Regions from separate parts of the Kitasatospora sp. NPDC034533 genome, predicted to be linked through region 4. Evidence: riboswitches for the same ligand, from Rfam matches in the RefSeq annotation. Region 4 holds a riboswitch; each other region holds the start of a gene.
The links. A riboswitch is a leader RNA that binds a small molecule or an ion and turns the genes downstream of it on or off. The one in region 4 is predicted to bind cyclic di-AMP.
Positions count from the first base shown of each region.

Region 1 (4,807 bases), on a different contig from region 4:
ACGAGGACGGTCGCCCGGCTCGTGAACCGGGGCCGGGCCGCCAAGCCCGGGATCCTCCAGCCAGCCATCTCCCGTATCCCCTCCTGGTCGCGACGGTGCCCCGCCGTCCACCCTACGGGGTGAACGGCGGGGCACCGGTCAGGCGTGCGCCACCGGAGCGCGTGGCCCTCGTACGTGCTCACCGCCCGGTGGAGCGGCGGTGCCCGTTACTCCGCGGAGCGGAAGCGCGGGAAGGCGCCGCGGCCGGCGTACTCGGCGGCGTCGTCGAGGATCTCCTCGATGCGCAGCAGCTGGTTGTACTTGGCGACGCGCTCGGAGCGGGCCGGGGCGCCGGTCTTGATCTGGCCGCAGTTGGTGGCGACGGCCAGGTCGGCGATGGTGACGTCCTCGGTCTCACCGGAGCGGTGCGACATCATGCAGCGGTAGCCGTTGCGCTGGGCCAGCTCGACGGCGTCCAGGGTCTCGGTCAGCGAGCCGATCTGGTTCACCTTGACCAGCAGCGCGTTGGCGGTGCCGGTCTCGATGCCGCGGGCCAGGCGGGCCGGGTTGGTGACGAACAGGTCGTCGCCGACCAGCTGGACCTTGTCGCCCAGCCGGACGGTCATGGCCTTCCAGCCGTCCCAGTCCGACTCGTCCAGCGGGTCCTCGATGGAGACCAGCGGGTAGGCGTCGACCAGCTCGGCGTAGTACTCGATGAGCTCGGTGGAGGTCAGCGCCTTGCCCTCGAACTGGTAGGCACCGTCCTCGTAGAACTCGGAGGAGGCCACGTCCAGGGCCAGCGCGACGTCACGGCCGGGCACGTAGCCGGCCTTCTGGATGGCCTCGACGATCAGGTCCAGGGCCTCGCGGTTGCTGTCCAGGTTCGGCGCGAAGCCGCCCTCGTCGCCGAGGCCGGTGGACAGGCCGCGCTCCTTCAGCACGCCCTTGAGGGTGTGGTAGACCTCGACGCCCCAGCGGACGGCCTCGGAGAAGGACTCCGCGCCGATCGGGGCGATCATGAACTCCTGGATGTCGACGTTGGAGTCCGCGTGCGAGCCGCCGTTGAGGATGTTCATCATCGGGACCGGCAGGACGTGGGCGTTCGGGCCGCCCAGGTAGCGGAACAGCGGCAGGTCGCTGGCCTCGGAGGCGGCGTGCGCGACGGCCAGCGAGACGCCCAGGATGGCGTTGGCGCCGAGCGAGGACTTGTCCGGGGTGGCGTCCAGGTCCAGCATGGCCTGGTCGATCAGCCGCTGCTCGGTGGCGTCGTAGCCGACCAGCTCCGGACCGATCTGCTCGATGACGGCCAGGACGGCCTTCTCGACGCCCTTGCCGAAGTAGCGGTTCTTGTCGCCGTCGCGCAGCTCCAGGGCCTCGAAGGCGCCGGTGGAGGCACCCGACGGGACAGCGGCACGACCCGTGCTGCCGTCGTCGAGGCCGACCTCGACCTCGACCGTGGGGTTGCCGCGCGAGTCGAGGATCTCACGGGCTACGACGACATCGATGGACGGCACGAGGCATCTCCTTGCGGAAGCAGGGGTCCGGTCTGACGGGGTGCAGTCAGCAGGACGATTGCGGAGTCGTTACGACCAGAGCCTAACCGCCCGGGCTCCCGGGACCACCTCGGCCTCGGTTCCGTCTCAGCGTGTGGCCCCTCTACCCACCGGTAGTTCACCTGCTTGTCCCAGCTTGTCCCCCTGGGACGGGCGAATGCGGACGAAGGGGACCGGTAGGCCGGTCCCCTTCGTCCGCGGGTCGCGATACGCGCCGCCGGGCGTGGCGGGTCGCCGTCGGGCACGGCGGCCCGACCTCGGCTCGGGCACGGCGGCCCGACGCCGGATCAGCCGAGGTGCAGCACCTGGCCGGGCAGGATCAGGTTCGGGTCGCCGCCGACGGTGGCGTGGTTCTGGTCGTACAGCGCGCGCCAGCCGCCGGACACGCCCTGGGCGGTGGCGATGGTCGACAGGGTGTCACCGGCGCGGACGGTGTAGTCGTGGCCGGTGGCCCGCGGAGCCGGCTGCACGGCGGCCTGCGGGGCGTACTGCGGCTGGGCGGCGGCCTGGCCGGCGTACTGCTGGTAGACGCTCTGGTGGCTGGTCCAGTACCAGGCGCCGTTGTTCTGGTACCAGTACACCTTGGCGTCGGCGTCCCAGCCGGCCTTGCCGGAGAAGCCCGGGGTCTGCTGGGTCTGCTGCTGCGGGGCGGCCTGCTGGGCCGGCTTGGCGGCGGGCTTCTGAGCCGGCTTCGGGGCCTGCTGCTGAGCCGGCTTCTCGGCCGGCTTGGCGGCGGGCTTCGGGGCCTGCGGCTTGGGGGCCGTCTGGGTCTTGCCGCCCGAGGAGGTGTCGACGGAGGCCGGGGAGCCGCCCTTGGTCAGACCGGCCTTCTTGGAGCAGACCGGCCAGGCGCCGGGGCCCTGCGAGGCGAGGACCTTCTCGGCGACCGCGATCTGCTGGCCCTTGCTGGCCTGGTTGGCCTGCGGGGCGTAGACGGTGCCGCCGTAGGCCTTCCAGGTGCTGGAGGTGAACTGGAGGCCGCCGTAGAAGCCGTTGCCGGTGTTGATGCTCCAGTTGCCGCCGCTCTCGCACTGGGCGACGGCGTCCCAGGTGGAGACCGGGGCGGCGGAGGCGCCGGTGGCGGTGAGGAGCGGCATCGCGAGTCCGACGCCGGCCACACCGGCGACGGCGATGGCCTTCTCGGCCTGGGTACGACGACGGTGGCGGCCAGTTCCAACGAACAGCATGAAGAGGTCCCTCTCCGCACGCCTGCGAGGTGAGCTGTCGGGTTCGGACCGGGAGGTGGCCCGGCCGCCGTGTGCGGAAACGATTCCGCTCGGGCGGCTTCACCCCAAGCCGTGGGGACGGCAACAAACCTGGTTCCCCCGCCCCTGCCCAGGGTTCTGGTCGGTTTCCCGTGGCACGGCGGGCAGGATTCGGCGTTCCGCGCTCGGGGTCCGCAGCTGCGAACCCCAGGAGAGTAGACAGATCTTCAGACCAATCACAAGCTCATATCGCCGATATCACACCAGCATTACGGCGCGTGCCCATTCGCCTACCGACTGCGGCGTTATGTCCGGATTGGTCAGCCTTCATACCCCGTACGGGAGTTGACCGACGGCGTGCCGCCGACGTGATCGGCGCTCGCCGGAGTCACGGTAGGACCCTGCGGAAGCGCGTGCGGAGAGGCGTGCGGAGAGCGGCTCTCCGGGCTGAATTCCACCGGCAGTTCGCGCAGCCCACGCATGATCAGACCGCCTCGCCAGCGCAGGTTCTCCGGACTTTCCGCGAGCCGCAGATCGGGCAGCCGGGAAAGCAGTGTGGCCAGCGCCGTCCGCCCTTCCAGCCGGGCCAGCGGAGCGCCGATGCAGTAGTGGATGCCGTGCCCGAAGCCCAGGTGCGGGTTGTCCGTCCGGGCCAGGTCGAGGGTGTTCTCGTCCGCGAACCGGGCCGGATCGCGGTCCGCCGCGGCCAGCACCACCAGCACCGGGTCGCCGACCGGGATGTCCACTCCGCCGATGCTCAGCGGACGGGTCGCGAACCGCCAGGTCGCCAGCTCCACCGGCCCGTCGTAGCGCAGGAGTTCCTCGATCCCGGTCTCCAGCAGCCCGCTCTCGCCGCGCGCCACCGACTCCTGGAGCAGCCGGCGCTGCTCCGGATTACGCAGCAGCGCGTAGGTGCCGTTGCCGATCAGGTTGACGGTGGTCTCGAAGCCCGCGAACAGGAGGATGAAGGCCATCGCCGCGGCCTCGTTCTCGGTCAGGTGCTCACCGTGGTCACTGGCCCGGATCAGACCCGAGATCAGGTCGTCGCCGAGGTCGGCGCGCTTGCGGTGGATCAGCTCCAGCAGGTACGCCCGCATCCGCCTCACCGCCCGCCCCACGCCGCCGCGTTGGCCGCCGCCCTGGCCCGGCTTGGTGTGCCGCAGCATCATCCCGGCCCAGTCGCGGAAGTCGTCCTGGTCCTCGGCCGGCACGCCCAGCATGTCGCAGATCGCGTAGATGGGGAGCGGGAAGGCGAACTCGTGGATCAGGTCCGCCGAACCGCGCCGGGCGAAGCCGTCGATCAGCCGGTCGGTGAGCTGCTGCACCCGCGGCTCGAACTCGGCCACCCGGCGCGGGGTGAACGCCTTCGACACCAGCCGGCGCAGCCTGGTGTGGTCCGGCGGGTCGATGTTCAGCAGGTGGGTCATCAGGTCGGCCTGCCGCTCCCCCGGGATGCCCACCCGGCCGGTGCGGTGCGCCTGCTCGCTGTGGTGCGCCGGGTTCTTCGACAGCCGGCTGTCCGCGAGCGCCTGACGGGCGTCCGCGTACCGCGTCACCAGCCAGGCCTCGACACCGCTCGGCAGCGTGGTGCGGTGCACCGGGGCGTGCTCGCGCAGCCAGGCGTAGGCGGGGTACGGATCGGCGGCGAACTCCCAGGTGAACAGCTGCGGAGCGGGGGCGCCGGGCGGCGTGGCGGAGGGCGTGGTGGCGGGCCGGGCGGGGTCGGGCTGAGCTGGCATGGACCGACCGTATCCGGTGCGACGGGCGCGCCCCGCTCCGGCGGGCCGCCGCTCCCCCGCCGCCGTTCCCGTCCGTGGCGCCGGCTCTCCGTGGACGGCCCGTGGACCGGCCGGTTGACGGGCCATGGACAGTCCGTGGCCGCCCGGTGGACGGCTCTTGTCCGGCTCTTGGACGGCTCTTGGAGAGGAAGCGGGCGTGAGCCTGGTCACCTGAGGGGTAATCCCTGTTGCGGAGGGTCAGTCCCTGCCTACGATCCTCCGCAGTACGCGTGGGCGCCGGTGCGGTGTCGCCCACAGGGAGGAGCAGACCATGCGGGTCAGCGGATCAGTC
Region 1 covers NZ_JBVITE010000011.1:138,416-143,222, forward strand. Annotated here, with positions in the region: gene ACZ55U_RS11205 (FtsB family cell division protein) at 1-68, opposite strand, end outside; gene eno (phosphopyruvate hydratase) at 207-1,493, opposite strand; gene ACZ55U_RS11215 (LysM peptidoglycan-binding domain-containing protein) at 1,820-2,719, opposite strand; cyclic di-AMP (ydaO/yuaA leader) riboswitch at 2,725-2,891, opposite strand; gene ACZ55U_RS11220 (cytochrome P450 family protein) at 3,058-4,476, opposite strand; gene ACZ55U_RS11225 (SDR family NAD(P)-dependent oxidoreductase) at 4,787-4,807, shown strand, end outside.
Region 1: linked by a shared signal. The riboswitch ahead of ACZ55U_RS11215 (LysM peptidoglycan-binding domain-containing protein) and the one ahead of ACZ55U_RS24400 (M23 family metallopeptidase) in region 4 are both predicted to bind cyclic di-AMP.

Region 2 (4,807 bases), on a different contig from region 4:
CGACCGGGCCGCGGGCACCGCCGCCGGAGCGGCCGGCGGCAGCGACAGCTGGGCCAGCCCGCCGGCGGCGAGCAGCAGCGCGCCGCGCCGGGACAGCGCGCGGCGGGGGGCGGGTATCCGCGGGGAGCCTGACGGCGAGGCGTTCAGAGCCGGACCACCCCGGAGACCGGCATCGCGGTGACGCTCTCGTAGCGGACCTTGGCGCCCGGGCGGGGGGCGTGCACGATCACACCGCCGCCGGCGTACATGCCGACGTGGTGCATGTCCCGGTAGAAGATCACCAGGTCTCCCGGTCGCGCTTCGGACAGGCTGATCCGCTGCCCGGCGTACGCCTGGGCCTGCGAGGTGCGCGGCAGGGTCACTCCGGCCTGCCGCCAGCTGTAGTACATCAGACCGGAGCAGTCGAACGCGTTCGGCCCGGTGGCCCCGTAGACGTACGGCGAGCCGATCATCCGCACCGCGGCGGCCAGCGCGGCGGCCCCGCGCTCGGAGGCGGGCGGCGCGGAGCCGAGGTCCAGCCGGTCGGTGCCGCGGGTGGCGCGCTGCTCGGCGTCGCGGGCGTCCTGCGCCGCCAGCCGGGCCCGCTCGCCGGCGCCCAGTCCGTTGAGCAGCTTCTGCGCCGCGGCCAGCCGCTGCTGGATCTGCTGCTTGCTGTCCGCGAGCGAGCGGCGGGTCTCGTCCAGCTCGGCGAGCTTGTCGGCCGCCTCGGTGCGGCGCTGGTCGAGCCGGCGCTGACGGGTGAGCAGCTCGTGCAGGGTCTCCTGCTGGCGGGTGGCGGCCTGGCCCATGGTGCGGGCGCGGGCGAGGTACCCCTCCGGGTCGGGCGAGAGGATCAGCTGGGCGGTCTGGGTCATCCCGCCGCCGCGGTACTCGGCCCCGGCGACCGTCGCCAGGTCGCCGCGCAGCTGGTTGAGCTGGTCCTGCGCGAGGGCGATCTCCCCCTGGAGGATGGTGGTCTCGCCCTGGAGCCGCCGCTGCGCCTCCTGGGCGGCGTTGTACTTCTCGGACGCCTGCTCGGCCTCGTCGTACAGCTGCTCCACCTGCGCCTTGACGTCCTGACGGTCGGTCGGGTCCGGGGTGCCGGGGGCGGCCTGGGCGCTGCCGCCGGAGGCCACGCCCAACGCGGTGGCGGCGGCCGCTGTCAGCACCAGCGCCCGGGCGAGCAGTGGGGAACGACGGTGCACGGGCATGGCGGCGGCGACTCCAATCCTGCGGCGCGGGCCCCCGCCGCCGCACCACTGCGGGCGGCCGTCGAGCGGAAGTCCGGTGGCAGACGTTAGCGAGTCCGGGCAAGCGAGTCCAAACCCCTCCCAACCCGAATATTCGCTCACTAATCGGACATCAGATCGACCCGCCCGCAAAAGCCGCAGGCCCGGCCTCCCCTCGGGGAAGACCGGGCCTGAGAGCGTCCGAGCGGGGATCAGACCCGCACGATGGAGGCCAGCGGCATGTTGGAGACCGCCTCGTAGCGCACCGACGCACCCGGCTTGGGGGCGTGCAGCACCTGGCCGTTGCCGGCGTAGATGCCGACGTGGTGGGCGTCGCTGTAGAAGATCAGCAGGTCGCCGGGCTGGGCCTGGGAGAGGTCGGTGCCGATCCGGGTGCCGGCCCCGGCCTGCGCCTGCGAGGTGCGCGGCAGCGACACGCCCGCCTGGTTGTACGCCCAGACCATCAGGCCGGAGCAGTCGAAGGAGCTCGGGCCGGTGGCGCCCCAGACGTACGGGCTGCCGATCTTGGAGGCGGCGTACGAGAGCGCGGCGGCACCGCGCGAGCTGCCCGCGGCCACCTTCACCGGAGCGGTGGTCGAGGGGGCCGAGAGGTCGCTGCGGCCGTTGTCGCGCGAGGCGCGGTCGGCACCGCCCTGCTGGGCCTGGGCGGCGTCGGCCTTGGCCTTGGCGTCCGCCGCGGCCTTCTGCTCGGCCTGCTGGATCGCCTGGCGCTCCTGCTCGGACAGCGTGTTGAACAGGTCCTGGGCGGCCTTCAGCTTGCTCTGGACCTCCTCCTTGGAGGCCTTCAGCTGCTGGGTGGTGGAGTCCAGCTCGGCGAGCTTGCCCTGGGCCTCGGTGCGGTCCTGGTCCAGCTTGCGCTGCTGCTCCTGGAGCTGCTTCAGCTGGTTCTTCTGGCTGTCCCCGGCCTGGTTCAGCGCACCGGCCTGGTTCAGGAAGGTGTCCGGGCTGGAGGAGAACATCAGCTGGACGGTCGGCGAGATGCCGCCGTTGCGGTACTGCTCGCCGGCGATCTCCGCGAGCCCGCCCTGGAGCTCGGTCACCTGGGCCTGCTGACGGGCCACCTGGTCCTGGAGGCCGGAGACCTGCTTCTCCAGCTCCTGCTGCTTCTCCAGCGAGGCGTTGTACTTCTCGGTCGCGACCTCGGCCTGCTCGTTGTACTGGTCGACCTGCTCCTTGACCTGTTCCTTGGTCGGCTGCGGGTCGGCGTGGGCGCCGGACTGCGCGGAGAGGGCGACGGCTGCGGCGGCGAGGCCGGTCATGATCGAGACGCGGGTGCGGCCGGCGGGCTTGGGACGACGATGGGACGCCACGAAGGCGGACTCCTTCTTCCTACGTCCGCCTACCGGGTGAGCTGACGGGTTCGGGCCGGAAGCATGCCCTACGACGCCTCACGGCCGCGCCGGCGGCCGACCTGGCGCCGATTCACCCCGGAGGAACGTGGTTCCCCGGCTCCGCTCCGCAGCGCCCCCGAACACTGGGCTCCCCTGTCGGGCAGTCGCTTCGACCTGCCCCGCTGCCTCGCGAACTCGGCGGAAACCACCGCCGCCACCCAGGCTGGGCGATCGACAGTGCGGTGGTTCGGAGCACGACCCTAGTAACTGAACCGTGATCCGTTCAAATCCTTGTCAGAAAAAAGACAGAAGATTACCCAAGTTCTTTTGTGAAAATGACCGATGGTGACCACTGACGCACGCAAGGCTGATCGGTTCTCAGCATGTGGTCACAAAAGGCGCGGAAAACCCGAACGCCACCCCCGGGCGGGGGTGGCGCTGGTCACAAGGGCCGCGGGAGCCCCTCGGGCATGTCGGCCCGTCAGACCCGGCGGATGGTGTTGATGGGCATCGCGTCCGCCTTCATCACCTTCACCACGTCACCGGTGTGCGGCGCGTGGACCACCATGCCGTTGCCGATGTACATCCCGACGTGGTGCATGTCGGAGCCGTAGACCACCAGGTCACCCGGCTGGGCCTGGTCCAGCGAGGGCACCCGGGTGCCGTAGTGGCCCTGCTCCTGCGAGGTGCGCGGCAGCGAGACGCCGGCCTGCCCGTACGCCCAGACCATCAGGCCCGAGCAGTCGAAGGTGGTCGAGCCGGTGGCGCCCCACACGTACGGCGAGCCCTGCTTGCTCATCGCCTTGGACACCGCGGTGGCCGCGTAGCCGCTGGCCGCCGGCAGGCTTCCCAGGTCCACCCGCTCGCTGCCGCGCGAGGCGCGCTCGTCCTGCGCCTGCTGGGCCCGCAGCGCGGCACGGTCGGCCGCGCTGAGCGAGTTCAGCAGGTCCTGAGCGGCCTTCAGCTTGGCGTTGACGTCCGTCTTGGCCTGGTTCAGGTCCTTGGTGGTGGTGTCGAGCGAGGCGAGCACCGCGGCCGCCTCGGTCTTCTCCTGGTCCAGCCGGCGCTGCTGCTCCAGCAGGTTCTTGAGCGCCTCGGCCTGACTGGTGCTGGCCTGCTGGATGGTGGAGGCCTTCTCCAGGTAGCCGGAGGGGTCGGAGGAGAGCATCAGCTGGACGGACGCGTCGATGCCGCCGGTGCGGTACTGCTCGCCCGCCACCTCGGCGAGGCCGCCCTGGAGCTGGGTCATCTCCTCCTGGCCGCGGGCCACCTGGTCCTGGAGCTGGTCGGCCTGCTTGCGCAGCTGGTCGGCCCGCTCCTTGGCGCCGTTGTACTTCTCCGCCGCCTGCTCCTGCTCCTGCTGGAGCTGGTCGATCTGCGCCTTGACGTCCGACGTGTTCGGCTGCGGCGCGGCGTGCGCCGCCACCTGGGCGGAGAGGGCGACCGCGGTCGCAGCGGCAGCGGTGAGCACGGAGATCCGCGCGCGGCTCGGCTGCTTGGGACGGCGGTGGGTGGCCAAGTGACCGGCTCCTTCTTCCATCGGACTCACCTGATCGGACTCACCTGATGGGATGAGATTCCGGAAAATAGGTTTGACACCTGACCCTAGTGAAGTTCAATCCGTTCTGCCACTCCCCCAAAGGCGTGAACTCCGGTCACCCACACTGACTTCACGGAAACCCCACCGGGCCCCCGGACCCCTTCCGACCAGGCGTTCCCACGCCCGGATCCGGCCTCAGGGCCGGGCCAGCCGGTTCAGCAGCAGCACCGAGGCCACCGGGCGCGCGCCCGCCTTCCGCACGCCCTCCGCGACCTCCCGGTCGGTGGACACCACCACCACCGGACGCCCCTGCGGCTCGGCCCGCACCAGACGGCGGATCAGCTCGTCGGCCGTCTCCCCGGTCCGGCTGAACCGTACCCGGACCCCGCGCGGCGGCGCCATGATCACCGGGACGTCCAGGTCCTGCCCGTCGAACACGCAGGTGACCTCCGCCTGGGTGCGCTGGGCCAGCATCGCCAGCCCGCCCAGCAGCCGGATCCGCTGCTGCTCCAGCGGAAGCGTCGGATAGCCGGTCTTGGTCACGTTGTAGCCGTCCACCACCAGGTGCACCTGGGGGATCGCCAGCAGCTGGTCCAGCAGCGCCGGATCGTCCTCGGCCAGCCCGCGCCGGGCCACGTCGTGCGGCGAGGCCGCCCCCGGCACCACCGCCTCCACCAGGTCCGCCGGACGGATCTGGGAGACCGGCA
Region 2 covers NZ_JBVITE010000007.1:132,268-137,074, forward strand. Annotated here, with positions in the region: gene ACZ55U_RS07870 (hypothetical protein) at 1-18, opposite strand, end outside; gene ACZ55U_RS07875 (C40 family peptidase) at 144-1,190, opposite strand; gene ACZ55U_RS07880 (C40 family peptidase) at 1,421-2,539, opposite strand; cyclic di-AMP (ydaO/yuaA leader) riboswitch at 2,550-2,703, opposite strand; gene ACZ55U_RS07885 (C40 family peptidase) at 3,042-4,079, opposite strand; gene ACZ55U_RS07890 (NYN domain-containing protein) at 4,296-4,807, opposite strand, start outside.
Region 2: linked by a shared signal. The riboswitch ahead of ACZ55U_RS07880 (C40 family peptidase) and the one ahead of ACZ55U_RS24400 (M23 family metallopeptidase) in region 4 are both predicted to bind cyclic di-AMP.

Region 3 (4,807 bases), on a different contig from region 4:
ACAAAGACAAAGGCCGTCGCGGTGTCGGCACCCACGACGGCCCCCCGATGTGTGGAGCACGACGGTCGGTCAGACCGCCAGGTGGTCGAACTCCCCGTCCTTCGCGCCCAGCAGCAGTGCGGCGATCTCGGCACGGGTGTAGATGAGCGCCGGGCCGTCCGGGAACCGCGAGTTGCGCATCGCCACATCGCCGCCCGGCAGGGCGGCGAACTCGACGCAGTTGCCCTGAGAGTTGCTGTGCAGGCTCTTCTGCCAGACCACCCCCCGGAGATCGGCGGCGGCCATCCCGTTGTAGGTGTCGTACGAGCCGTGCGTGTCCTGCGAGTCGTGCATAGAAATCTCCCGAAGAGCTCCGGAGTTGTCGTCCAGCGCGGCGCCCCCGGCACCGCCGAACGAACGGACCGGCCCCGTACCGGCCCGGCACAACGCCTCACTTGACGTGATGATAGCCGCAGTGCACGTGCATCAGCACGGGACAGTGCAGGTGCACAAGGCCTTTCATTCGCGGCCCCGAACTCGCCATGCCCCCTTCCCCTGACGGTACGTAAACGGACATAGCCCATGGAATCGTCGGGCTCGCGATAACCGGCCGTGAGCACCTCCCCGCTGAATGTTGATCTTCGAACGCCGGGAGTCGCCCCCCCGTGACCCTCCGTCAAGCGCCTCTTGAGCTGTGAGACATCTCACGCGCCACGGGTGCAACGCCCGCCGCCCCGGACGGCGTCAGGACTGTGACGGTTCGCGCCGAGTTGGGAGAGGAATGTCCGGATTGTAGGCAAAGCGCCTGAACGGTGGCGGAGACACACCGAGTCCGCACCACGACCGCGCGAAACCCGTACGGCAGCCGACTGCAAGCCGGACGGGGCGATGTCCTACGATCTCCGGCATGAGCACCGCAGCCATCCCGGGCGCGCCACTGCCCGTCCGCACTCCAGGCTCCCGTGCGCGGGGGCGCCACCGTCGTCCCGAGCGCCCCGAGATCCCGGCCGGCGCCCCGGCCCTGGTGCTCGCCGTGCCCGCGACCGCCGGGCCCGAGTCCCGTTCGGTCGTCGAGGAGCTGCTCTCGGTCGTCCGCACCGAGCAGAACGGCGTCCAGGCGGCGGTCGGTTACCTCCCGGGCAACGGCTCCGAGGCCGCCGACGGCGAGGAGCGCACGGTGGCCGAGCTACTGGTGCTGGCCGCCGAGACCGGGCTGCCGATGCCGATCCTGGTGCCCCTGGTGCCGGGCCCGCACAGCTTCCTGACCGAGCTTCACGCGCTCGCCGCCGAGTACGGCGCGCCGGTCACCGACCCGCTGGGCCCGCACCCGCTGCTGGCCGAGGCCGTGCACGTCCGGCTGTCCGAGGCCGGGCTGGCCCGCGCCGACCGCGCCCGGCTGTTCGCCATCGCGACCGCCGCGGACGGCGTGGTGCTGACCACCGTCGGCGGCGAGGACGCGGCCGCCGCGGCCGGCATCACCGGCGTGCTGCTGGCCGCCCGACTGGCCGTGCCGGTCGTCGCCGCCGCGCTCGACGTGCCCGGCTCGGTCGCCGCGGCCGTCAACCACCTCAAGGACACCGGCTCGCAGCGCCCGGCGCTGGCACCGCTGGTGATCGGCCCGGAGGCGGACTCCGAGCTGCTCGCCACCGCCGCCGAGGAGACCGGCTGCCCGTCGGCCGCGCCGCTGGGCGCGTACCCGTCCGTCGGCCAGCTGATCGCCTCCACCTACCTGGCCGCGCTGCCCGCGCCGTCCGCGGAGGACCTGGCCCGGGCCGAGGCGGAGGCGGCGGCCGCCGCCGAGGCCGAGGGGGCCGTGGAGGGTGCTCGCGGCGCCCATGCGGCCGCCCAGGGGTTCGCCGGGCAGTAAGCGACACCGCGCGCCGGTTCGCGCGCGCCGAAGGGTCCGGAGCGGTTCGCGCTCCGGGCCCTTCGGCGTCCCCTGCTCGCCGTCTCCCGTCGCCCCTCGCGGTGTTTCGCCGCTTCTCGCCGTTCATCACACATCTCGTACCGCTTCAGGAGTTGAGTGCCGATGAAGCGGAATGTCCGTTCTGAAGCCATTTAGAAGGAAATGGACCGCACATGGCCGGGCGCCCGGCCTGCGGCCGCCCCCATGCCCTCCGGAGTGCGCCGCCGCGCGCCTCAACGCGCCGTCACGTCATGGCTGAAGCGAAGCCAGTTGTCGATTTCCTCAACGACATTGCCGGAAAACGATCATTTGCGATCTTGGAAGAATCGCCTTTTGGTACTTCCCGCTAAACCGTGATGCGCATCACAAGGTTTGCAGTTTGAACTTGAGTCTGATTAACGTGCTCCCCGTTCGTGACCACACGAACCCGGTTCATCCGCGACGCCGAGTCCTGCCGTCGGATGTCCTGGCAGCGCGAAAACGCACCACGGCAGGAGCGGGGGACCCACAGGTAAGTCGCCCCGGACCGATCCCCGGAACGGTCCAGGGCTAGGGGTGAAGCCGCGCTCACCGCGCGGCCGGGCAACTCCAGCCCGAATCCGACAGCTCACCTCGCAGGCGTGGGAGAGGACCGCGTCTTCATGCTGCCCACCAACGGCAACAGCCTGTCCAGTCGCACCCGCCGCGTGATCGCCGCCCTCGGCGTCGCGGGCGTCGGACTCACCGTCCCGTGCCTCACCTCCGGCACCGCCTCCGCCGCCACGGTCGCCACCTGGGACAAGGTCGCCCAGTGCGAGAGCGGCGGCAACTGGAGCATCAACACCGGCAACGGTTTCTACGGCGGCCTCCAGTTCACCTCCAGCACCTGGGCCGCCTTCGGCGGCACCGCCTACGCCGCGCGCGCCGACCTGGCCACCAAGGACCAGCAGATCGCCGTCGCCGAGAAGGTCCTCGCCTCGCAGGGCCCCGGCGCCTGGCCGGTCTGCTCGGTCAAGGCCGGCCTCACCAAGGGCGGCGCGGCCGCTTCGGTCGACACCACGGCGGGCTCGACCGCTTCGGTCGACACCACGGCGGGCTCGACCGCCGGTTCGGCCGCCACCAAGCCCGCCCAGAGCGCGAAGCCCGCCGCTCCGGCCGCCAAGCCCGCCCCGCAGAGCCCGGCCCCGGCCGCCAAGCCCGCCGCGCCCGCCCAGGACGGTGCTCAGGCCGCCTCCGGCTCCGCCGCGAGCAACTGGGTCCAGAAGCGTCAGCAGCAGGCCCAGAGCGGCGACTACACCGTGGTCGAGGGCGACTGGCTGTCCTCGATCGCCGACCAGCACAACGTGCAGGGCGGCTGGCAGCGGCTGTACGAGCTCAACCGCGCCACCCTGACCGAGGGCCCGGACTCCATCTACCCGGGCCAGCACCTGTCCATCGACGGCAAGTCCGGCTCGGACGCCGCCCGGTCCGACCGCTCGCGGAAGGCCGGCCAGTCCGCGAACGGCGGTGCCGTGAACGCCCAGCCGTCCGCGCAGGCCCAGACGCCCGCCACCAAGCCGGCCGCCGCCAAGCCCGCCGCCGCCAAGCCCGCCCCGCAGACCCCGGCCCCGGCGCAGCCCCAGACCCAGGCTCCGGCCGCCACCGGCAGCATGGCCGCCGCGGTCTCCTTCGCCGAGTCGAAGGTCGGTCAGGCCTACGTGTACGGCGGCACCGGCAACGGCGGCTGGGACTGCTCCGGCCTGACCCAGGCCGCGCTGCGCGCCGCGGGCATCTCCGTGCCGCGCGTCGCCGCCGACCAGGCCGCGGCCAGCACCCACGTCTCGCTGGACAGCCTCCAGCCGGGCGACCTGCTGTTCTGGTCCAACAACGGCAAGGACTCCGGCGTGTACCACGTCGCGATCTACGTCGGCAACGGCAAGTACGTCGAGGCCGCCAACCCGAGCTCGGGCGTGCGCGAGCAGAGCATCGCCAACTGGGCCCCGGACTTCGCCGGCCGGGTCTGAGGACGGCGAACGGCTGACGGACGCGCGGTAGCAGCCGACAAGGAACAGCTGACAGATGACGGATAACAGATAACAGATTTCAACATCTGTCAGCTGTCATCTGTCTCCCATCAGCCGTCAGCCACCCGCTGCGGACCGAACGCTGACCATCCGCCACCCCCGGGGAGAGTCTGGTCGCTCTCCCCGGGGGTTCCGCCGTTCCCCGGCGCATCATGCGCCCCGCCCTCCGGCGGCTCCCCCAGAAGGCCGTCGAACCGGTCCTGCGCGACTACCCGGCACGCGGCCGTCGCACCGGGACCCGGACCGGCGAAGCGCCGACGGGCCCCGGAGAGCAACCGCCCTCCGGGGCCCGTCCGTCCGACGTGGCGGCCATGACGGCCGACGCTCAGCGCGCGCAGGCCCCGGTGGACCCGCGCATCACCAGCTCCGGCTGGAACATGAACTCGCCGCGCTGGGCCGCGTTCCCGCCGACCTCCTCCAGCAGGGCGTCCACCGCCGCCGTGGCCATCGCCTCGACCGGCTGGCGGATCGTGGTCAACGGCGGCTCGGTGAAGGCGATCAGCGGCGAGTCGTCGAAGCCGACCACCGACACGTCCTGCGGCACCGACAGCCCGCGCTGCCGCACCGCCCGGATCGCCCCGAGCGCCATCATGTCGCTCCCGCAGACGATCGCGGTACAGCCCTTGTCGAGCAGCGCGCCGGCCGCCGCGTGCCCGCCCTCCACGCTGAACAGCGTGTGGTGGACGAGGTCCTCGGCCTCCTCCCGGCCGTAGCCGAGCACCTCGCGCATCGCCGCCGTGAATCCCTCGATCTTGCGCAGCACCGGCACGTACCGGCGCTGGCCGACGGCCAGCCCGATCCGCTCGTGCCCGAGTTCGGCCAGGTGCTGGACGGCCATCCACATCGCGGACCGGTCGTCCGGCGAGATGAACGGCGCGTC
Region 3 covers NZ_JBVITE010000043.1:13,838-18,644, forward strand. Annotated here, with positions in the region: gene ACZ55U_RS26030 (DUF397 domain-containing protein) at 70-333, opposite strand; gene ACZ55U_RS26035 (sirohydrochlorin chelatase family protein) at 887-1,846, shown strand; cyclic di-AMP (ydaO/yuaA leader) riboswitch at 2,349-2,519, shown strand; gene ACZ55U_RS26040 (transglycosylase family protein) at 2,506-3,867, shown strand; gene ACZ55U_RS26045 (LacI family DNA-binding transcriptional regulator) at 4,253-4,807, opposite strand, start outside.
Region 3: linked by a shared signal. The riboswitch ahead of ACZ55U_RS26040 (transglycosylase family protein) and the one ahead of ACZ55U_RS24400 (M23 family metallopeptidase) in region 4 are both predicted to bind cyclic di-AMP.

Region 4 (4,807 bases):
GACGCAAGGGTGGGGGGGGGGGGGGAGGCCGGGCGGGTGGGGGGGGGGGTTAACCCCCCTCCCCCGCTCTCCCCCGGCGGGTGGCCGGCCCCGCCCACTCGCCGGCGAGCAGCGAGTACAGGTACGAGTCGGACCGGACCCCGTCCTCGGAGCGGTCGTGCCGCAGCCGCCCCTCCAGCCGGAACCCCAGGCCGCCGAGCACCCTGACGGAGGCCGTGTTGTCCACCGCCGTCCGGGCGGTCAGCCGGTGCAGGCCCAGCTCCCCGAAGGCGAAGCCGCAGAGCAGGCCGACGGTCTCGCCCGCGTAGCCGCGGCCCCAGCACTCGCGGGCCAGCACGCACCCGAGGTCGCCGGCGCGGTGCCCGCCGAGGGTGAGCGAGGCCTGCCCGATCGGCGGCGCGTCCCACGGGTCCTCGGCGTCGGCGAGCCGCGTGACGGCGAGCCGGTAGGTGTCTCGCTCCTCGGCCAGCGCCTCCTCCAGGTAGAGCTCCACCTGGTCGGCGCAGTCCTCCAGGCCGCTCGGGCCGAACGGCAGGTACCGGGTGACCTCCGGGTCGCCGAACAGCGCGTGCAGCGCGGCGACGTCGCCCTCGGTGTGGTGGTACTCGCGGAGGGCCAGTCGCGGGCCGGTGAGTCGTACGGGGACCATGGCTGCCGACCCTATCCCCGCCCGGCGGCTACCGTTCGGACCATGAACGACGAAGACCTGCGGCTCGCCCCGCGCACCAAGGCCGCCGACCTGCTCTCCTGGGCGGCCGAGCAGGGCCGCGCACCGGTGGCCGAGGAGCCGCTGCGCGCGGTGCTGGCGCTGCTGGAGCTGGGCGAGGGCAGGATGCACGACGGCTGGCCCGAACTGACCTCCGACGCGGTGGAGCACCTGCTGTACGAACGGCTCCACCTGTACGTCCAACCCGCCCCCGAGGAGGACCCGCTCGCCTACGGCGAGGCCGTCCGGCTGCTGATCGACCACCAGCGGGCGGTCCGGCGGCTGAACGCCAAGCGCCAGGAGCGGCTGCACGCCGAGGCCGAGTGGCAGGGTGAGGTCGCCGCCGGGCTGCTGCGCCGCGCCGACCTGGTGACCTGGCCCCGGCTGTACGCGCTGCTGCTGTACGCGTACGGGGTGGACGTCACGGACCCGCAGGCCGTACGGGACTGGCTGGCCGGCTTCGGCGAGCTGGCGCCCGAGGAGCGGTCGGCCGCGTTCGAGGCGCTGGTGCCGGCCGGCTGGCTGGACGAGCCGGACGAGCAGGGCTGGGGCCCGGGCCGGGTGCTGTCGGTGGGCATGGCCACGGACGGCGCGCGTCGGCTGCTGGAGCAGGGCCTGATGCGCCGCAGCTACCGCAACCTGGCCGAGCTGACCGCCCTGGGGCGGCCGATGCCGGACGAGCTGGCCGGGGACTTCGAGCGGTTCGAGGAGGCGGCGGTCGGCGCGGCCCTCGACCTGTTCGGCGAGTGGACGGTGCCGGGGCTGCCGCGGCTGCTGGTGACGGAGTTCCCGGAGCTGGCGCCGGAGCCGGGCCAGGAGGAGATCGAGGCGTACCTGGCGCAGCTGCCCGCCGAGGAGTGAGGACGCGCGGAGCCCCCGGGCCGGGGGCTCCGCGGCCGCGTCAGGGGTTGAGGCCGTGCTGCTGGAGCCAGGGCTCCGGGTCGACCGGGGCGCCGCCGCCCGGGCGGACCTCCAGGTGCAGGTGCGGGCCGGTGACGTTGCCGGTCGCGCCGACCTTGCCGATCTGCTGGCCGCCGGCGACCGGGCCGGAGCCCTTGGTGATCGAGGAGAGGTGGCAGTACCAGATCTCGGTGCCGTCGGGCAGCGTCTCGACGATCCGGTAGCCGTACGAGCCGGCCCAGCCGGCCGAGGTGATGGTGCCCTGGCCGAGCGCGTGGACCGGGGTGCCGGTGTCGGCGGCGAAGTCCAGGCCGGTGTGCAGGTTGGCCCAGTAGCGGGCGCTCTGGCCGTAGTGGGCGGAGAGCCGGTAGTCCGTCACCGGGAGGGTGAGGGCGGCGGCCTTGGCCCGCTCGGCCTCCTCGGCGGCGCGCTTGGCCTCGGCCTCCTTGGCGGCGGCCTTGGCGGCGGCCTCCTGCGCGGCCTGGAGGCGGGCGCTCTCCTCGGCGGCGGTGCGCTGGCTGTCGGCCTGGTGCTGGATGCGGGCGGCGAGCGCGAGGCCGGGGTCGGCGGCGAGCGCGACCGGGGTCTCGTCGGGGGCCTCGATGGCGGGGGCGGCGGCCGGGGTCGCCGAGGCGAAGCCGGTGGCGCCCAGGGTGGCGGCGACGGCGGTGACGCCGAGCAGCGGGGAGGCCCCGCGGGTCTGACGCGGCATCCGGTGGCGGTTGGTCTCGGCCTCCGCGGCGAAGGCCTCGGGACCGAAGTCCTCGGGGCCGTCCGTGCCGGGGTGGTCGAGGAGCTGGGTACCGGCCGCGAAGCCGGCCGGGTGTGCCGGGGTGTGCGTCGACGCCACGGAGGCGCGCTCCTTTCCTTCCTTCGCGCCTACCGGGTTAGCTGACGGGTTCGGAGCAGGAAGGTCTCCTACGGCCGGGCCGGAGCCCCGCCGATTCACCCCAAGGAACGTGGTTCCCCGGCTCCCTGGCCTGCCCGGAGGCCGGCCGGCGGGATTAGGCGACGGCGCACGGTGCCGTCTGGTTACGGCGTTGACGACCGCGCTGCGTTATCAAACGTTAATCCTAGGAGGCCCTGATTCCAAGCCATCCGTTTGGAGCAGCTTAGGCCCTGGTGAACGAACGTCAACGAACGACCCCTCATGCGGGCCCCCTCATGCACGGGCCCATCTGAGTACCCCTACTCATGTGCGGCCCGTCCCGGCGGCCACATCCTGGCGCCATGAACGCACCGATGCAGACCCGCACCACGGCCGCGTACTACGTCCAGGCCGTCCTCTCCTTCGCCCTGTCGGGCACCGCCCTCGCCGTCGGGATCGCCCGCCTGCCGGTGGGCGGGTGGACCAGGGCGTTCCTCGGGCTCGGCCTCCTCTACACCGTCACCTCCGCGTTCACCCTGGCGAAGGTGATCCGGGACCGCCAGGAGTCCAACGAGATGGTCACCCGGGTCGACCAGGCCCGGCTGGAGAAGCTGCTCAGCGAGCACGACCCGTTCAAGGTGGACGGGGTCTGAGCGCCTCCCCCGGCGCCGGGCGGTGCGATCGCTTGACGGCTAAGGCTATTAGCCTTAGCTTTATGGCTATCGGCAGCACCGCCGATTTCCCGCACCGGCGGCCCGAGGAGGACCACCCATGAACGGCACCGTCACCCCGAGCACCCAGTACCTGACCGTTCCCGGCGGCAGGATCTCCTACGACGACACCCGGCAGGGCGACGGCACCCCCGTCGTCCTGCTGCCGGGCATGCTCGACAGCCGGGCCGCCTACCGACACCTGCGCCCGCTGCTCACCGCCGCCGGCCACCGGGTGGTCACCATGGACCTCCGGGGCTTCGGCGAGTCCTCCCTGGTCTGGGACGACTACGGCCCGGCCGCCCTGGCCGGCGACGTCCTCGCCCTGCTCGACCACCTCGGCATCGAGCGCGCCGTCCTCGCCGGGAACTCGTACACGGGGGCGACGGTCGTCAAGGCCGCCGGGGACGCGCCCGAGCGGGTCGCCGGGATCGTGCTGATCGACGCCTTCATCGAGAACCCGCCGCCGGGCGCCCTGATGCGCGGCGCCATGGGCCTGCTGGGCGCCGCCTTCGTCCACTGGCCGGCCGCCTGGGGCTTCTACCTGCGCAAGATGGCCTTCCCCGGCGCCAAGCCCGCCGACTTCGACGCGTACGTGGACGGGCTGGTCGCCGCCCTGCGCACCCCCGGCCGCAGGACCGCCACCCGCGGGTACGTCCGGGGCGACTCGATGCCGGTCGGCTGGACGGCCGCGGTGCGCTGCCCGGCGCTGGTGGTCATGGGCAGCGAGGACCCCGACTTCCCGAAGCCGGAGCTGGTCGCCGACCGGCAGGCGGCCGCGCTGGGCGGCGCGCGGAAGGTGATGATCGAGGGCTCCGGGCACTACCCGATGGCCGACAACCCGGCGGCCACCGCGGACGCCCTGCTGCCGTTCCTCGCCGAGCTCGGCTGAGTCCGGCCCCGCCCCGCCCACCGAACTCCGCACGAAGGACCCGAGCCCATGCCCCGCGTAGGACTGACCCCCGAGCAGGTCGTCGACCACGCCCTCGCCCTCATCGACGACCAGGGCACCGAGGCCCTCACCCTGGCCTCGGTCGCCGCCCGGGCGGGCGTCGCCACCCCCTCGCTGTACAAGCACGTCAGCGGCGGCCTCGCCGAACTGCGGCGGCTGATCGCCGTCCGGGTCACCGGGGACCTCGCCGACCGGCTGGCCGAGGCGGCGGTCGGCCGCAGCGGGGACGACGCCGTGGCCGCCGTCCTGCGCGCCTACCACGCGTACGCCACCGAGTACCCGCACCGCTACGGCGCGCTCCCCCAGGCCCCGCAGCCCGACGACGAGCTGACCCGGGCCGCCGGGCGGCTGGTCGGCGTGATCATCGCCGTCCTGCGGGAGTACGGCCTCGACGGCGCCGAGGCGGTCCACGCCGCCCGGACCGTCCGCTCCCTCGCCCACGGCTTCGCCTCGCTCGCCGCCGCCGGCGCCTTCCAGCTCGCCGAGGACCTCGGCACCACCCACGACCGCCTCATCACCACCCTCACCACCGGCCTGCGCACCTGGCCCGCGTAGCGGGGCGCGATGGGGGCGTGCGACGGGGACGTGCGACCGGGGCGCGCCCACCCGACGGGGGCGCCCTCGCACCGGACGACGCCCCTTGGGAACACCGTGCGCACGAACCCCACACA
Region 4 covers NZ_JBVITE010000038.1:47,828-52,634, reverse strand. Annotated here, with positions in the region: gene ACZ55U_RS24410 (GNAT family N-acetyltransferase) at 50-649, opposite strand; gene ACZ55U_RS24405 (hypothetical protein) at 692-1,567, shown strand; gene ACZ55U_RS24400 (M23 family metallopeptidase) at 1,608-2,456, opposite strand; cyclic di-AMP (ydaO/yuaA leader) riboswitch at 2,469-2,627, opposite strand; gene ACZ55U_RS24395 (YiaA/YiaB family inner membrane protein) at 2,837-3,127, shown strand; gene ACZ55U_RS24390 (alpha/beta fold hydrolase) at 3,246-4,076, shown strand; gene ACZ55U_RS24385 (TetR/AcrR family transcriptional regulator) at 4,125-4,691, shown strand.